One region of the Kitasatospora sp. NPDC004723 genome, then DNA from elsewhere that is predicted to be linked to it. Evidence: riboswitches for the same ligand, from Rfam matches in the RefSeq annotation. Region 1 holds a riboswitch; each other region holds the start of a gene.
What was found. Region 1 has a riboswitch for cobalamin ahead of ABZW10_RS14030 (ribonucleoside-diphosphate reductase subunit alpha). Riboswitches for the same ligand answer to the same signal wherever they lie in the genome.

Region 2: another riboswitch for cobalamin. It lies ahead of ABZW10_RS24135 (HoxN/HupN/NixA family nickel/cobalt transporter); the one in region 1 lies ahead of ABZW10_RS14030 (ribonucleoside-diphosphate reductase subunit alpha).
Region 3: another riboswitch for cobalamin. It lies ahead of ABZW10_RS07285 (ABC transporter substrate-binding protein); the one in region 1 lies ahead of ABZW10_RS14030 (ribonucleoside-diphosphate reductase subunit alpha).
Region 4: another riboswitch for cobalamin. It lies ahead of ABZW10_RS04050 (prenyltransferase/squalene oxidase repeat-containing protein); the one in region 1 lies ahead of ABZW10_RS14030 (ribonucleoside-diphosphate reductase subunit alpha).

The regions. Positions count from the first base shown of each region.
Region 1 covers NZ_JBEXJT010000010.1:113,502-117,863, reverse strand. The annotation lists gene ABZW10_RS14040 (cellulose synthase catalytic subunit) at 1-300, opposite strand, end outside; gene ABZW10_RS14035 (hypothetical protein) at 524-1,372, opposite strand; cobalamin riboswitch at 1,801-1,942, shown strand; gene ABZW10_RS14030 (ribonucleoside-diphosphate reductase subunit alpha) at 2,124-4,362, shown strand, end outside.
Region 2 covers NZ_JBEXJT010000027.1:62,915-67,276, forward strand. The annotation lists gene ABZW10_RS24120 (YhjD/YihY/BrkB family envelope integrity protein) at 1-51, shown strand, start outside; gene ABZW10_RS24125 (DUF4259 domain-containing protein) at 176-580, shown strand; gene ABZW10_RS24130 (PIG-L family deacetylase) at 696-1,556, shown strand; cobalamin riboswitch at 1,759-1,997, shown strand; gene ABZW10_RS24135 (HoxN/HupN/NixA family nickel/cobalt transporter) at 2,050-3,159, shown strand; gene ABZW10_RS24140 (erythromycin esterase family protein) at 3,235-4,362, opposite strand, start outside.
Region 3 covers NZ_JBEXJT010000004.1:167,441-171,802, reverse strand. The annotation lists gene ABZW10_RS07295 (ABC transporter ATP-binding protein) at 1-291, opposite strand, end outside; gene ABZW10_RS07290 (iron chelate uptake ABC transporter family permease subunit) at 288-1,367, opposite strand; gene ABZW10_RS07285 (ABC transporter substrate-binding protein) at 1,364-2,377, opposite strand; cobalamin riboswitch at 2,430-2,635, opposite strand; gene ABZW10_RS07280 (helix-turn-helix transcriptional regulator) at 2,759-3,877, shown strand.
Region 4 covers NZ_JBEXJT010000002.1:220,772-225,133, forward strand. The annotation lists gene ABZW10_RS04035 (enoyl-CoA hydratase/isomerase family protein) at 1-316, shown strand, start outside; gene mmsB (3-hydroxyisobutyrate dehydrogenase) at 313-1,197, shown strand; gene ABZW10_RS04045 (enoyl-CoA hydratase) at 1,242-1,970, shown strand; cobalamin riboswitch at 2,117-2,261, shown strand; gene ABZW10_RS04050 (prenyltransferase/squalene oxidase repeat-containing protein) at 2,363-3,424, shown strand; gene ABZW10_RS04055 (flagellar hook-length control protein FliK) at 3,454-3,918, shown strand; gene ABZW10_RS04060 (hypothetical protein) at 4,018-4,362, opposite strand, start outside.

The DNA of each region.
Region 1 (4,362 bases):
CGGCAGGAAGACGTCCACCGTCGGGTACTCGGCGGGGTCCCACTGCCGCACCAGCCGGCGGTGCTCCCTGATGTCGAAGTTGGGCGTGAAGCTGTTCACGCGCAGCGACACCACGTAGTAGACGACCGTGAAGAGCAGGAACGGCACACAGAGCCAGAACCACGACCCCAACAGGTACAGCTCGGCCTGACTGAGCACCAGGCAGCCGAAGCTCACCATCGAACAGAGGGTCAGCACCCACTGGTGGCGGATGGTGTAGCTGTACTTCTCCTGCGAAGTGGGCGGCGCCGGCAGCAGCATGTCCGGAACGGGCTCGCCCGTTCCGCGCCTGCGGCCCGCCGCTCTGCGCCGTCTGGTGGTCGCATTGGCGGCAGCGCTCACCGCGCGGTACCTCCTGCTCGCTGATTCCCCGTCCGGGCGGCCACGGGGGGCCACATCCCTCCCCCGAGGGCGGTCATCCTATCCGACCGCCTCGGCCGTCCCCCGACCGACCACCCCTGGGCCGCCGCCCCCTGACCGACGGTCAGCCCGCGCGCGAACCCCGGGCCAGCAGCACGTCCTTCGTACGCCCCGCCAGCGAGACGGCGGCGGCCGCCGCGAGCTGGTCGCTCTGGTCCTCGCCCTGCTTCAGCGAGCCGGCCACCGTGAAGTAGCCGAAGCGGCCGATCGCCGCGTGCGTCTCGGCGCAGCCCGACTTGTCGGTCACGCAGAACATCGCGACCCCGGTGCCGGACAGGCCCTGGATCAGGCCCGCGTGCCGGCCGAGCGCCCGGTCCGCGCCCGCCTTGTTGTCGAAGACCGCGACGCCGACCGTGACGGCGCTCTCGCCGTTCACGTACGTCGCGCGGACCAGCGAGCGGCAGGTGTCGTCGCCGAGCGCGAGGCCGAGCCCGCCGGTGGTCGCCTTGGAGCAGGGGGCGGTCGCGCCGGTCACCTGGCGGGTCCACACCTTGCCGTCGACGGTCCGGGTCTGGTCCGGGAACAGCGTCGCGGCGTCGACCGGCAGCCTGTCGGTGGCGGCGTCGGAGATCACCGCCAGCGCCTGCTCGGTGGGGGTGGCCGTGGCGGACGGGCTGCCGGCCGTGGTGGACGCGCTCACGATCGGCTTGGGGTCGACGCCCTTGTCGCGGCCGTTGATCCACACCGCGGCCCCGACGACCCCGCCGACCAGGACGGCGGCCGCCACCACGGCGCCGATCCACCGCCGCTTGCGGCGGCGGGACTCGGAGGCGTGCCGGTCCGCCATCGCGTTCCAGTCCGGCTCGGTCGCGGACGGCGCGGGCGCGGGCGGCTGGGCCCCCTGCTGGGGCCACTGCGGGGCGAACGGGGTCGGCCCACCGGCCACCGGCTGCGGCTGCGGCGGCTGCGACACGGGCGGCGGCCCTGGCTGGGGCGCGGGCACCGGCCCCGGCTGCGGGTACGGCACCGTGCCGGACGGCAGGTGCGGCACCGCCGGCGGAGGAGCCTGCGGCGGCACCCCTCCCGGCTGCGCGTACGGCGTCGGGGGCGGCCCGAAACCACCGGGCGGCGCCACCGGCGGCTGCCCATGCTGCGGCACCTGCCCCGGCGCACCAGGCTGCTGACCCTGCTCCGGCGGCACGGCCCTACCGGCCCAGTCCCCCGGAGCGCCCGTTCCCTCGCTCATGTGCCGAGATCGTAGGGCATGCACCGGACGAGAGGCCGATCGGTGACCAATCCGTTTCAGAACACGGCCCCGCGCAGGCGCCCACGGGACCGTCCCGGTACCACCGGTCATGGGAGCAACACGCCACGCTGCACAAGATGTGGTGTCGCATCGAGCGAGCACCACTAGATGTATGCTCGTCCCTGCTGTCGACGCAGGGGAACCCGGTGCGAATCCGGGACTGCCCCGCAGCGGTGTGCGGCCGCCTCCCCAGGCACGCCGCGAGTCCGAGTACCTGCCGACGGCGTGCCGAAGCCTCCCCGCAGGGGCCATGGCACCAGCACCACCTTCCGGGCCTCGCGGGCGGGCCGGGGACGGCACGCGCGGCGCCTTCGGGCCCGTGTGGCGAGTTCCCCTGCCCCGAACGGCCCGGTACCCGATGCACCGCCGCCGACCGCCGCCAGGAGAGAGCGCCTTGACCACCGCTGCCTCAGCCACCCTGCCCGCCCAGGGTTCCAGCTCCGCCCCCGCCGACCCGACGGTCTCCGACCCCGGCGGTGCGCTCCTGCGCCTCCTGACCGACCGCAGCACCGACCTCCCCCAGGTCGACCCCGGCCATGTCGCCGCCGCCGCGCTGCGCGGCCGCCACGCCGGATCGGACTTCGCCGAGCTGCGCGGGCTGGCCGTCGACGCCGCCGCGTCGATGATCGCCGAGGACCCCCAGTACTCCAAGCTCGCGGCCCGGCTGCTCGCGCTGGAGATCGTGGACGAGGCGGCGAGCCAGGGCGTGGTCTCGTTCTCCACCTCGATCGCGGTCGGCCACGCCGAGGGCCTGATCGGCGACACCACCGCCGACTTCGTCGCCAAGCACACCGCCGCCCTGGACGCCCTGGTCGACCCCCGGGGCGACGACCGCTTCGAGTACTTCGGCCTGCGCACCGTGCAGTCCCGCTACCTGCTGCGCCACCCGATCACCCGCAAGGTCGTCGAGACCCCGCAGTACTTCCTGCTCCGCGTCGCCTGTGGCCTGGCGGTCGGCGACAGCGAGCAGTCGGTCGCCGAGGTCGCCGAGCTCTACCGCCTGATGAGCCGGCTGGAGTACCTGACCTCCTCGCCGACCCTCTTCAACTCCGGCACCCGGCACCCGCAGATGTCCAGCTGCTACCTGCTGGACTCCCCGCTGGACAACCTGGACTCGATCTACTCGCGCTACGCGCAGATCGCCCGGCTGTCCAAGCACGCCGGCGGCATCGGCCTGTCCTACTCCCGGATCCGCTCCCGCGGCTCGCTGATCCGCGGCACCAACGGCAAGTCCAACGGCATCGTGCCCTTCCTGCGCACCCTGGACTCCTCGGTCGCCGCCGTCAACCAGGGCGGCCGCCGCAAGGGCGCGGCCTGCGTCTACCTGGAGACCTGGCACGCGGACATCGAGGAGTTCCTGGAGCTGCGCGACAACACCGGTGAGGAGGCGCGCCGCACCCACAACCTCAACCTGGCGCACTGGATCCCGGACGAGTTCATGCGCCGGGTCAACGCCAACGCCGACTGGTCGCTGTTCTCCCCCGCCGACGTCCCCGAGCTGGTCGACCTGTGGGGCGAGGAGTTCGACGAGGCCTACCGCAAGGCCGAGCTGGCCGGCAAGGCCGTGCGCACCATCCCCGCGCAGACCCTCTACGCCCGGATGATGCGCACCCTGGCGCAGACCGGCAACGGCTGGATGACCTTCAAGGACGCCTCCAACCGCGCCGCCAACCAGACCGCGCTGCCGGGCCGCACGGTGCACAGCTCCAACCTCTGCACCGAGATCCTGGAGGTCACCGACGACTCCGAGACCGCCGTCTGCAACCTCGGCTCGGTCAACCTCGGCGCCCACGTCGCCGAGGGCGCGTCGGCCGACGACCTGCTGAACGCGCTGGACTGGGACCGCCTGGACGCCACCGTCCGCACCGCCGTCACCTTCCTCGACCGCGTGGTGGACATCAACTTCTACCCGACCCCCGAGGCCGGCGCCTCCAACTCCCGCTGGCGCCCGGTGGGCCTCGGCGTGATGGGCCTGCAGGACGTCTTCTTCAAGCTGCGGATCGACTTCGACTCCGCCGAGGCCGCGCGGCTGTCCACGCTCATCGCCGAGCGCATCATGCTCACCGCGTACGAGCGCTCCGCCGACCTGGCCGAGCAGCTGGGCCGCCACGAGGCCTACGGCGAGACCCGCGCCGCCCGCGGCGAGCTGCACATCGACCACTTCCCGAGCGCCGCGCCCGAGTGGGCCGACCGCTGGGCCGCGCTGCGCACCCGGATCGCCGGGACCGGCCTGCGCAACTCGCTGCTGCTCGCCATCGCGCCGACCGCGACCATCGCGTCCATCGCCGGCGTGTACGAGTGCATCGAGCCGCAGGTGTCCAACCTGTTCAAGCGCGAGACCCTGAGCGGCGAGTTCCTCCAGGTCAACCCCTACCTGGTGCGCGACCTCAAGGAGCTGGGCGTCTGGGACCAGCAGACCCGCGACGCGCTGCGCGACGCCAACGGCTCGGTGCAGGAGCTCGGCTGGCTGCCCGCCGAGGTCCGCTCGCTCTACCGCACCGCCTGGGAGCTGCCGCAGCGCGCGCTGATCGACCTGGCCGCGGCCCGCATGCCGTACATCGACCAGAGCCAGTCGCTGAACCTGTTCATGGCCGCGCCGACCATCGGCAAGCTCAGCTCGATGTACGCCTACGCCTGGAAGGTCGGTCTGAAGACCA
Region 2 (4,362 bases), on a different contig from region 1:
CCGGAGGGCCCGGAGCCGGACCACGGGGAGGCCGACGGCCGGGCCGGGTGACCGGGGTGCCCACCGGTCGACGGGTTCGGCGGGACGGCCGCCGCCCCGGCGATGTCAGTGCGGTCTGCTTCGATGAGCGGGACAGACACCGGGACGGACAGCGGGACCCTTCGAAGGAGACCTTGTGGGCACGTGGGGCAGCGGGAACTTCGAGAGCGACACGGCCCTGGACCACCTGTCGCTCGTCATCGACCGGCTCGTCGACGAGGTCGCCCAGGCGATGGCGGGCGACCCCGTCGAGCTCGAACCCGACGAGTACTGGGGCGTCGCCGTGCCGTGCAACCTGGAGCTGCTGCTCTCCCTCGCCCGGGCCGGCCACGGCGCCGGCGACCTGCCGGAGGCCCGCGTGATCATGCAGTGGAAGACGACGTTCATGGCCGTCTGGGAGCGGAGCATCGACGGCCTGGAGCCCTCCCCGGGGTTCAAGGAGGCACGCCGGTCGGTACTGAACCGCACGTTCGACCAGTTGGCCGAGGCCATCGCCCGGAACGCGGCGGCCGATCCGAGCGGGCCCGGCTCCCCGGAATAGGGGACCGCGGCTCCCTCGTTCCCAACAGTCGATCAGAAACACGGCGGACCGCGCTCTGTCGGCCCCGTGCCGCAGACCGAGGCCGAACACTCGGCAGACCTAAGGATGAGCCCCCATGACCGACCGGCCCCTGACCCTGATGGCCGTGCACGCCCACCCCGACGACGAGGCCACCGGCACGGGCGGTGTGCTCGCCCGCTACGCGGCCGAGGGCATCCGGACGGTGCTCGTCACCTGTACCGACGGCGCCTGCGGAGACGGCCCGGGAGGAGTCAAGCCCGGCGAGGCCGGACACGACCCGGCGGCCGTCGCCGCGATGCGCCGTCAGGAGCTGGAGGCCAGCTGCGAGGTCCTCAAGGTCGACCACCTCGAAATGCTCGACTACGCGGACTCCGGGATGATGGGCTGGACCGCCAACGACGCGCCCGGCTCGTTCTGGACCACGCCGGTGGACGAGGCGGCCGCCCGCCTCGCCGAACTGATGCGGCGCTACCGGCCCGACGTCGTCCTGACCTACGACGAGAACGGCTTCTACGGCCACCCCGACCACATCCAGGCCAACCGCATCACGTCGCGGGCGCTGGAGCTGGCCGGCACGACGCCGAAGGTGTACTGGACGACGGCCCCCCGCTCGATGATGGCGCGGTTCGGGGAGGTCATGCGCGAGCTCGGCGCGGACTGGGAGGAGCCGGGTTCCGAGGAGCCGGGTTCCGAGGAGTCGGGCTCCGGGGAGTCGGAGATGCCCGAGATCGGCCTCCCCGACGAGGAGATCACCACCTGGGTGGACACCACCGCGTTCGGCGGCCAGAAGTTCGACGCGCTGGCCGCGCACGCCAGCCAGGGCGAGAACATCTTCTTCCTGAAGATGGGCAAGGAGAAGTTCACCCAGCTGATGGGCGTGGAGACCTTCGTCCGGGTCCACGACACCACCGGCGCGGAGCTCCCCGAGAACGACCTCTTCGCCGGCCTGCGCTGAGCAGCCCCCACCCGGCGGCGCGCCCCGCGCCGCCGACCGGGATGAGCCGTCGCCCGGCCGGGCGACGGCTCATCGGTCATCGACGGGGACCGGCCGGAGGAAGGATCGCTCCAGGTCAGAACCACCCCCTCGACCGTGCGGACCCGCCCTGTTGCGACGGGCACGCAACTGCACAGCCTTGTCGGCAGGAGGGCCCAGCCCCTACGGTGTTCCCCGCCGTGGTGCTCGGGAAGACCGGTGGCGGCCCGTCAGGGCCCAATCCGGCGCGGCCCTCGCCACTGTGAAGGGAAGTACCCCCGACGTGCCCGCGACCGACGCGGGCAGTCACCGGTGCCGTACGGCACACGGGAAGACGAGTCAGGGGTGCGCTCCGCCCTGCCCGGACGCGGGTGCGGCGGTACACCCGAAGCCAGGAGACCGGCCACGGCGCGCGCAGTACCCCCCGGCCCCGCCCGGGGGTGCCCCCATCGAGGAGCTGGAGAGGCCGCCCGTCATGACCCTCACCGACGACACGTCGTCATCGACCCTGCCCAGGGCCCCGCGCTGGCAGCGCGGGGACACCGTCCGCACCGGCGGCCTGCTGGCCGTCATCGCCGCCATGCACGTCGTCGCCTTCGGCACGCTGTTCCTGCTGGTCGCCCCGGAGAAGTACGAGGTCGGCACCCAGGTGTTCGGCGTCGGCCTGGGCATCACCGCCTACACCCTCGGCATGCGGCACGCCTTCGACGCCGACCACATCGCCGCCATCGACAACACCACCCGCAAGCTGATGGCCGACGGCCAGCGCCCGATCTCGGTCGGCTTCTGGTTCGCGCTCGGGCACTCCAGCATCGTCCTGGCGATGGCCGCCCTGGTCGCCGGCGGTGCCCAGTTCGCCGGCACCCTGGTCGACGACCAGTCCACCGTCCGCGGCGTCCTGGGCGTCATCGGCACCGGTGTCTCCGGCACCTTCCTGTACCTGATCGCCGCCCTCAACCTGTTCGCCCTGGGCGGGATCCACAAGGTCTACAAGGCCATGCGGGCCGGGCAGTTCGACGAGCGCCAGCTGGAGAAGCACCTCGACGAGCGCGGCTTCATGAACCGCTTCCTCGGCCGCCTCACCAAGTCCATCACCCGCCCCGGCCAGATGTACCCGCTCGGTGTGCTCTTCGGCCTCGGCTTCGACACCGCCACCGAGGTCACCCTGATGGTGATGGCCGGCTCCGGCGCCGCCTCGGGGCTGCCCTGGTACGCGATCCTCTGCCTGCCGCTGCTCTTCGCCTGCGGCATGAGCCTGTTCGACACCCTCGACGGCACCTTCATGAACTTCGCCTACCACTGGGCGTTCTCCAACCCGGTCCGCAAGGTCTACTACAACCTCACGATCACCGGCCTGTCGATCGCCGTCGCCTTCCTGATCGGCACCATCGAGCTCGTCGGCGTGCTGCACGAGAAGCTCGACCTCACCGACCCCGTCACCACCTGGATCGCCGACATCAGTCTCGACAACGTCGGCTACGTCATCGTCGGCCTGTTCGTCGTCGTCTGGGCCTGCGCCCTCGGCTACTGGCGGCTCGGCAACGTCGAGCAGCGCTGGAGCGCCCGGGTGGAGAAGACCGGCTGACGCCCCTCCGGACCGCGCCGGCGCGCGCCGCATCCCGACCGGGGCCCGGCACGGCCCCGGTCGGAGCGGACCCGATCAGAACCTGCGCGCCTCGGTGACCTGGTTCAGATGGATGAGCACGTCGTAGGCCCGGCCGATCGCGAGCCGCGGCAGCGGGTCCTCGACGAAGATCGTGCCGGCGTCGTAGGTGGGCCGGCTGACGTCCAGCCAGTCCCGGGCCGCCCGGGGAGCGGTGCGCAGGTCGACGTAGTAGTCCCGGTAGCGGACCCGGTCGAGGGTGTACTCGTTCATGTCCGGGGTGGCCGCCGGGACGGTGACGGACTTCCAGCCGCCGGTCAGGACCGCGTCGGTGGTGAGGAAGGAGCCGCTGTCGAAGGTGAAGCCGATGGCCACGTAGTCGCGGCCGTAGGTGTCGCGCAGCTGGGAGCCCTGCGGCTCGGGGTACAGGAAGGTGTCGGTGGACAGGTAGCCGGCGTGGCCGTTGTGCGCCGACATCAGCACCTTGCCGCCGGTGCGGCGCTGCCACCAGGCGGTGTTCTCGGCCATCGCCCGGTCGCGCAGCTGCTCCGAGGCCGCGACGGAGGCCGGGTCGCCAAGGTCGAAGGTGGCGAAGGCGAAGGTCTGGGCGATGTTGCGGGCGTGCTGCACGGCCCACTCGTACGCGTCGTCGCCGGGGGTGCCGCTCGCGGTGACCAGGTCGAGCGCCTGCTGGGCCGTGGCGGCGTTCTCCCGGCGCTCGGCGACCGGCCTTCCGATGTAGGCGAAGAGGTCGTCCAGGGGCCGCAGGCCGGCGTAGAGCCCGTCGAGCTGCGGCAGAGCGGCGGGCCTGGCCTGCCGCACGTAGGAGGTGACCCGGTCGAAGGCCGGGTCGCCGAGCCTCGGGAGGCCGAGGTCGTCACCCACGAAGTGGACCGGGTCCTTCGGGTGGCTCCGGTTGTGGGCCCGCATCCAGGCGATCAGGTCGGCGAACTCCTCGCGCTCCCACGGGCTGCCGCCCAGGACCTCCTTGACGAGCTGCCAGGCGTCTCCCGGGCCGCCCTGGACGTACTCGTCGATCTGCAGACCGCTGGTCCAGCTGGTCTCCAGGGCGAAGCTGGTGAAGCCCTTCTCCTCGACCAGGTAGCGGAAGACCCGCTGCTTCATCGCGAAGAACTCGTGCGAGCCGTGGGTGGCCTCGCCGAGGCCGACCACCTTGGCGTCGCC
Region 3 (4,362 bases), on a different contig from region 1:
CGACAGCGACAGCCGGGTGTCCGCCTGCTGCTCCATGAAGGCCACCTGGCGTGCTCGCCGGCGGGCCGTGAGCGCGTGGAGGTCCTCGCCGTCCAGGAGGACCCGTCCCGCGCTCGGCCGGGTCAGTCCGGAGACCGCGCGCAGCAAGGTGGTCTTCCCGGCGCCGTTGGGTCCGAGCAGACCGGTGACCCGGCCGGGGGCGAACGCGAGCGAGACCTCGTCGAGCAGCGTGGCTCCGCCGATGCGCACACGAAGTCCCTCCGCGCGCAGCCCGGCGGGCGTCGCCGTCACTGACCGCTCCCGTCGGCCCGCCCCTGGCGCCACAGCAGCCAGGCGAAGAAGGGCGCTCCGAGCCCGGCCGTGATGACGCCGACGGGGATCTCCCGGTCGGGGAGGACCGAGCGCGCCACGATGTCGCTGCCCACCAGGAGGGAAGCGCCCACCAGCGCCGACACGGGCAGCAGGAGGGCGTGGCGCGGGCCGCAGACGAGCCGGACCACGTGCGGTACGACCAGGCCGAGGAAGCCGATGACGCCGGTGCTGGCGACCAGGCACGCGGTCACCAGCGCGGCGGTGGCGACGAGGAGCCAGCGGGTGCGCTCGACGTGGACGCCGAGGGAGCGGGCGGCGGTCTCGCCGAAGGCGAAGGCGTCCAGGTCGCGGGCCGAGGAGGCCAGGACCGTGACACCCGCCAGCGCGACCGCGGTCAGGAAGACGGCGGTGGGCCACCGCACGCCGGCGACCGAGCCCAGCGTCCACTCCATGACACCGCGCGCCGCGTTGCGGTCCCCGAGGACCAGCACGACGAACGAGGTGTAGGCCCCGCACATCTGTCCCACGGCGATGCCGGCGAGCACGGTCCGGGTGGTCGGCAGCGACCGGGTGCGCGCGCCGGCCAGTGCCAGCACGACGACGGCGGCGATCAGGGCACCGGCGAAGGCCGCCGTCGCCACCGCGCCGGTGCCCACGGCGCCGGACACGCCGACGCCGAGCACGATCACGGTGACCGCGCCGGCGGCGGCTCCGTCCGAGATCCCGAGCAGGAAGGGATCGGCCAGGTCGTTGCCGGTCAGCGTCTGCAACACCGCGCCGCAGACCGCGAGGCCGGCGCCGGTGGCGGCCGCTCCCAGGACCCGGGGCAGCCGCAGCTGCCAGACGATCTGGTCGTCGAGCAGCGTCACCTGCGGGTCGCCCAGCCCGAGACGGCGCACCACGACATCGATCACCGTCCGGACCGGCTCGTGGTGCGAGCCCACGGCCAGGCCGAGGAGCACGGTGGTCAGCAGCAGGGCCGCGGCGACGGCCAGGGCCGCCGCCGCGCGGCCCGGACCGGCGGACCGTACGGCGCTGCGGGCTGCGGTGGTCATGAACCCGGGCGCAGCTCGGCCAGCCCCTCGGACACCCGGGCGGCGCCGTCGGCGAGCCGCACGCCGGGGGTCGACTCCGAGAACGGCACCACCACGAAGGCCTTGCGCTGCACGGCGGTGAGCCTGCTCAGCACCGGGTCGTTCTCCAGGTAGTCGATCTTGGACTGGGCCGTGTCCGAGTCGGCGTCCGCGAGCACGATGGCGTCCGGGTCCGCGGCGACGACCTTCTCCCAGCTCACGTTCTGCCAGCTGCCGGGCAGGTCGCCGAAGACGTTGCGGGCGCCCACGGCGTCGAGCACGAGCTGAGGTCCGCCGTGGCCGGCGCCGACGTAGGGCGTCTTGGTGTCGGAGTCGAACCAGAGGATCTTCAGGTCCTTGCCCGCGGCCGCCGCCGTGAACCGGGCCAGCTGCTGCTCCTGCTGGCGCTGGATCTCGGTGGCCCGCTCCGCGACGCCGAAGACCTTGGCGACGTCGTTCAGTTCGCCCCACATCGCCTGCCAGGTCGTCGGCGGCACCTGGCTCTTGTCCGAGCAGCCGAACGGGGACAGGTACGACGGGATGCCCTGGCCGCGCAGCTCCTCCCGGGTGCCCGCGACCTTGTCGGTGAACGCGCTGGAGTAGGAGGCGTACAGGAAGCCGGGACGGGCCGCGAGGAGCTTCTCCTTGGTCGGATAGCCCTTGGAGAGCACCGGAACGGAGTCGTAGGCCGCCTTCCACTTCTCCGGGACGGCGTCGTCGAGGTAGGCGGTGCCGGCCATGCGGGACTGCAGGCCGAGGGCCAGGGCCACCTCGGTGGCACCCTGGTTGAGCGTCACCAGCCGGTCGGGCGGAGCGCCGACCGTCACGGTGGTCCCGCAGTTGTCCACGCTGACCGGCTCGGCACTTCCGGTCGTCGCACTGGACGCGACGGGCGCGGGGGCGCCCGCGCAGGCGCTGAGCACGCCGGTGAACAGGACGGCCGCGACCGTCCGGCCGACACGCGTCGGGCCTGCGGGGCGTGCGGAACGCATGGATCGGAACGGGCGCGGCAGAGCGCTGGGCACGTGTTCTCCAAAACCCTCGTGGAACATGTCGCGCCGTGGCCGGTCTCCTGGCTTCCGCATCGACACACCGCAGCCGACCTTCCCGGGCGGCTCTTCCAGCCCGCCCAGTGGTCCTGACCGCTGGCAGAGCCGGTCAGCGAGGGCCGCGGTACTCCGCGGCAACAGTGGCGAGGGCCGCACCGGACTCAGACCGGTTTCCCGAACACCATGGCGATTGCAAGGTATCAGGCGTGGTCAGGTCGGTGCCGGCCGGCACCTGGCGCGACTGCCGCACTTCCTCGGTCGGTGGCGACCGGCGACGTCCCAGGACTGTGGGGAGTACGCCAACTTCGGCCCTATGGTAAAGAGATGACCTCATTCCGCGACAGGGAACGCCGCATGATGGGAGAGATCGACGATCTGGCGGCGGCGAAGCTTCCGCTCGAACAGTTCTTCCGGCAGCTCCTCACCGTCCTCGGGCCCGCTCTCGGATCCGAAGCGGGCTGCCTGCACGGGGCCGATCCGGTCACCGGCTTCCTGACCTCCACCGTTGCCGAGGGCCTGCAGCCGACCGCCTTCGAGCACGCCATCCGGTTGGAGATGTGGTCCGACGACACCACCCGGTTCGTCGACATCCGGGCCGCCGGCCGCGTCGTGGAGACCGTCCACCGCGCCACCGGTGGCCGCCCCGAACGCAGCGTGCGCTACCGGGAGCTGCTCGCCGAGTTCGGACTGGGCGACGAGCTGCGGATGAACTTCGACGTCGGCGGCGGGCGGTGGGGAGCCGCCGCCTTGATGCGCGAGGCCGGTTCGGCGCCCTTCGGCGCGCGCGAGCAGAGACTGGCCGAACGGGCCGCCCGGGCGGTGGCCGCCGCCCTTCGCGACTATGCGCTGCCCGCCGCGGGCGGCCCTGACGGACAGGACGTCCGAGCGGACCCGCAGGACGGACCGTACTGGCTCGGGGTCGCCGTCATCGGCCCCACCGGTCAGCTCACCTCCGCGGACTCCGGGGCCCGGCAGCTGTTCGAGGAACTCTCCGAGCCGCAGTACCGCCCCGCCGGAGTACCGACCGCGCTGGTCTACCTCTCGGAGCGGGCCCGCACCCACGTGCCCTCCGCGAACGCGGGCGCCCACGCCTGGGCCCGGCTGCGCCGTCCCAGCGGCCAGTGGCTCGCCGTCCGCGCCTCGCTGCTCGACCAGAGCCCGCGGGGCAGCGTCGCCCTGGTCGCCCAGCCCGCGAGCCCGGTCGACGTCATCCCGCTGTCCCTGCTGGCACACCGGTTCTCCCCCCGCGAGCAGGAGGTGGTGCTCCAGGCAGTACGGGGCCTGAGCACCAGGGACATAGCCCACCGGCTCTTCCTGAGCCCGGCCACCGTCCAGGACCACCTGAAGTCGGCCTTCACCAAGACCGGCGTCCGCAGCCGCCGCGAACTCGTCGCGCTCCTCGCGGCCCCGTACACCGCCGGACTCGGCCGTCCCCCGGCCTGACGCCCCCACCCGGCCGGTCCCGCCCCGGAACCCGGCACGCGCCCGGACAGCACGCGGGCCCCAGGTCACTGACCTGGGGCTTGGTCGTTGAGCGGTCCGCAGCAGGTCGTCCTCCTACCACAGGGAAGAGGCGTCGCGCCCCCTGCAAACCTGGGATGTCACCGGTCGCCGCCGGATGGGAGGGTCTGTCCCGGCGCCGCCCCTGCGACGGGGTCCGCCCCGCACCCATGACACCTTCCCGGCAGAGGAGTTCCTGCCCCGTGCCACGCGCCCCTCACCCCGGAGTCCCCGCCGGCCGACGAGACCCCCGCCCTGCCTCCCGTACCGCCGAGGAACCCCGAACGCCGGACGGCCCGGCCACCCGAGGGTGACCGGGCCGCTCGTACGGGAGCCCTCACGCCGTGCCCCGAGGGCTCCGGGCCGGCACCGGCACCGGCACCGTAGGCGGTACCGCCGGGCGGACTGCCCACCGCCCCGCCCGGCCG
Region 4 (4,362 bases), on a different contig from region 1:
GAAGAAGGCCGCCGACCGGATCACCGCCAACTCGCCCACCGCGGTGAAGGCGACCCTGGCGGCCCTGCGCCGCGCCCGGTCGCTCGGCCCGCTGGAGGCCGTCCTCGACCAGGAGTACCGCACCTCCTGCGCCGCGCTCCGCGCACCGGACCTCGCCGAGGGGATCCGGGCCCAGGTGATCGACAAGGACCGCGCGCCGCACTGGAGCCCCGCCACGCTGGAAGCCGTCGAAACCGCCACCGTGGAGAGCTGGTTCGCCCCGCTGGGCGACCGCGAACTCGGCCTCGCCGACCTCACCCCCCTGGAGCGCTGGTGACCCACCGCATCGCCTTCGTCGGACTCGGCAACATGGGCGGCCCGATGGCCGCGAACCTCGTCAGGGCAGGTCACACCGTCACCGGATACGACCTGGTACCGGAAGCCCTCGACCGGGCGGCCGGGCACGGCGTCCGGATCGCCGCCACGGCAGCCGAGGCCGCCGCGGACGCGGAGGTGGTGCTCACCATGCTGCCGAGCGGTCGCCATGTCCTGGAAACCTACCGGGAGTTGGTCACCGCGAAGCGGGACGCGCTGTTCGTCGACTGCTCGACCATCGCCGTCGGGGACGCGCGCGTCGCTGCGGACCTGGCCCGGAGCGCCGGACACCGGGCTGTCGACGCCCCGGTGTCCGGGGGCGTGCCCGGTGCCGAGGCCGCGAGCCTGACCTTCATGGTCGGTGCCGACGACACCGACTTCGCCGCGGTGGAACCGGTGCTCACGGCGATGGGTCGCAAGGTCGTGCACTGCGGCGCCTCCGGCGCCGGGCAGGCTGCGAAGATCTGCAACAACCTGATCCTCGGGATCTCGATGATCGCGGTCAGCGAGGCGTTCGTGCTCGGGGAGAGCCTCGGGCTCGGCCACCAGGCGCTGTACGACGTCGCCTCCACCGCCTCCGGCCAGTGCTGGGCCCTCACCAGCAACTGCCCCGTCCCGGGCCCGGTGCCCGCCAGCCCCGCCAACCGCGACTACGCGGCCGGATTTGCCGCCGCCCTGATGGCCAAGGACCTCGGCCTCGCCGCCGACGCCGCCACCGCGCACGCCGTGCCTGTGGAACTCGCCAGTAGGGCCGCGGAGCTGTACTCGGACTTCGCCGCCGGCGAGGGCGCGGGTCTGGACTTCTCGGCGATCATCACCACTCTCAGGGAGAAGCACGCGTGAGCGACTACGAAACGATCCGGGTGGAGCGCAAGGGTCGGGTCGGGATGATTACGCTCGCCCGCCCGGAGGCACTGAACGCGCTCAACACCAGGCTGATGAACGAAGTCATCGCTGCGGCACGGGACTTCGGCCGCGACCCGGGGGTCGGCTGCCTGCTGATCACCGGATCCGAGAAGGCCTTTGCGGCCGGCGCGGACATCAAGGAGATGCGGTCGCTGGAGTTCGTCGACGCCTACCTCGGCGACTGGTTCGCCGCCTGGGACGAGCTCGGCCGTCTCCGCAAGCCGGTCGTCGCCGCCGTCGCGGGCTACGCACTGGGCGGCGGCTGCGAACTGGCGATGCTCTGCGACATCTTGCTCGCCGCCGACACCGCGAAGTTCGGCCAGCCGGAGATCAAGCTCGGCGTCATCCCGGGCATCGGCGGCTCGCAGCGCCTCACCCGGGCGGTCGGCAAGGCGAAGGCGATGGAGCTGTGCCTCACCGGCCGGATGATGGGCGCCGAGGAGGCCGAACGGGCCGGCCTGGTCTCCCGCGTCGTCCCGGCGGGCGAGCTGCTCGCCGAAGCGCTGGCGACGGCGGAGAAGGTCGCCGCGATGTCCGCCCCGGCGGCGATCATGATGAAGGAGAGCGTCAACCGCGCCTTCGAGACCACCCTCGCCGAGGGCGTCCGCTTCGAACGCCGGCTCTTCCACGCCACGTTCGCCACCGCCGACCAGGAGGAGGGCATGGCGGCCTTCGCCGAGAAGCGCCCGGCGGTCTTCAACCACCGCTGACGCCCGCCGTGGTGCGGCGCCCGGTAGAGGGGCGCCGCACCACGGTCGTGGGACGTCCGGGACCGGTCCGGTTTTTCCCGGAGGTCGGTCGTCGACGACCTGACGGGTCCTCCCGCGATTGGTCGTACTGGGCTCTTGACCCTCGTTTCACGCCTCGTCATGATGGTCCGTCATGTTCCGACTCCGCCGTCGGGGGAAGCCGGTCCGAATCCGGCGCTGACCCGCAACGGTAGGCCGTCGACCCCGTGTCGGCGGCGAGCCCGAGTACCCGTCGGCGGAGATGTGTCGTCCACTCCTCCCGTCGTGGTCTGCGGGCCGGAGCTCCGAGGGCTGCCCCAGCACGCGCCGACGCTCCCTCCGGGCCCCTGCGTCCAGGCCCGGAAAGGAACCTCGTGACCACGCTCCGCCGGACCCTCGGACTCCTCGCGATACCGGCCATCGCCTTTGCCACTGCCCTTCCGGCGGTCGCCGCACCGGTCGGGGCGGACTCGCCCACGATCCGTCCGGACGCCGCCGCAGCTGGATGGCTGGCCCGCCAGCTCGTCGACGGCGACCACTTCGAGTCCGTCTTCGACGGCACCGCCTACCCCGACCAGGGCCTCACCATCGACGCCGTCCTGGCCTTCGCGGCCTCCCGCAGCGCGGACACCGCCGCCGCCAAGGCGACCGCCTGGCTTTCGCAGTCGGCCGTCCTCGCCGGCTACCTCGGCGACGGCACCACCGAGGCCTACGCGGGCGCCACCGCCAAGCTGCTGCTCGCCGCGGAGGTGCGCGGCGCGGACCCGACCGCGTTCGGCGGCGTCGACCTGCCCGCCCGGCTGCGCTCGCTCCAGGCCCCGAGCGGCCGCTTCTCCGACCGCTCCCAGTGGGGCGACTACAGCAATGCCTTCGGCCAGTCGCTCGCCCTGATCGCCTTGCACCGCACCCCCGGTGGCGCCCCGGCCGCCGCCGTCGACTTCCTGGCCGGCAGCCAGTGCGCGGACGGTGGCTTCCCGGTCTCCTTCGGCCAGGCCGCCTGCACGAGCGACACGGACGCCACCGCCCTCGCCGTCCAGGCGCTCGCCGCCACCGGCCGCGCGGCCAAGGCGGCCGCCGGGCTCGGCTGGCTGACCGCCCACCAGAACGCCGACGGCGGCTTCTCAGCCGCCGGGTCCACCACGTCCAACGCCAACTCCACCGGTCTCGCGACCCAGGCGCTGCTCTCCAACGCCCGCTTCGGCGCCGGTCTCAAGGGCTGGAGCCGCCTGGTCACGTTCCAGCAGCGCTGCGACGCCGACCCGGCCGTGCGCGGCGCGGTCGCCTACGACGCCTCCGGCTTCAACTCTGGCAACGCCGCCCGGGCGACCGGCCAGGCCGTCCTCGGCCTGGCCGGCACCCCGCTGGCCACCCTCTCCGCCGCCGGGGCGCGCCCGGACGCGCCCACCCTGGCCTGCGCCGCGCCCGCCACCCCCTGACCACCCGCGACCGCACGAGGAGAGACCTGATGACCGAGCACCTGACCCGCCGCACCCTCGGCTCGCTCGCCGCCGTCGCAGCGCTGACCGTGAGCCTCCTCGGCGCCGGCGCCGTGCACGCTCCCGAGGCCCGGGCTGCCGCCTGCACCGGCACCACCGGCGTCACCGTCGTGGTCGACTTCACCGCCGTCGGCGGCGGCATCCAGACCGGCTGCGCGCCCGGCGACCCGGCCAGCGGCCTCGCCGCGCTCACCGGCGCCGGCTTCTCGTACACCTTCCACCCGCGCTACCCCGGCTTCGTCTGCACCATCAACGCCCTGCCGACGACCTGCACCAACCCCACCGGCAGCGCGTACTGGTCGTACTGGCACGCCCAGCACGGCGGACCCTGGTCGTACAGCAGCCTCGGCGCCGGCAGCTACAACCCGGCCCCCGGCGATGTCGAGGGCTGGGCCTTCGGCGCGGGTGCACAGCCGGGTATCACGGCGCCCTGACACCCGTTCGCACAGCCGGTGCCCCGGTCCTCCGCGACGGAGACCGGGGCACCGGCGGTTCCAGGGGTGGTCAGGCCGTCCGGCGCGGCCGGTCCCGGATCAGCTGCCGAAGCGCAGCGAGACGGTGTCGCCCACGTGGACGGTGGTGGCCCGGGTGGCGGCGGTGGCGGTGGCGCCGTCCAGGCTGACCTTCCAGGTGGAGGAGCCGCTGTTGGCGGTGCCGTTGAGCGCGGTGATCGTCCCGCCGCCGGTGGCGGGGGTGACGGCGGTGACGCAACCGCCCGGGGTGGCGGTGGCGGCCGCGTCGAGGACGTCGCCGAGCGTCGCGGTGGTGCCGGTCGGGTTGACGGTGACGGCGCAGACCTTGAGCGCGCCGGTGCCGTCGTCGACGACCAGGGCGAGCCTGGCGGCGGTGCCGGAGGTGAACGCGGTGGTGGCCGACCA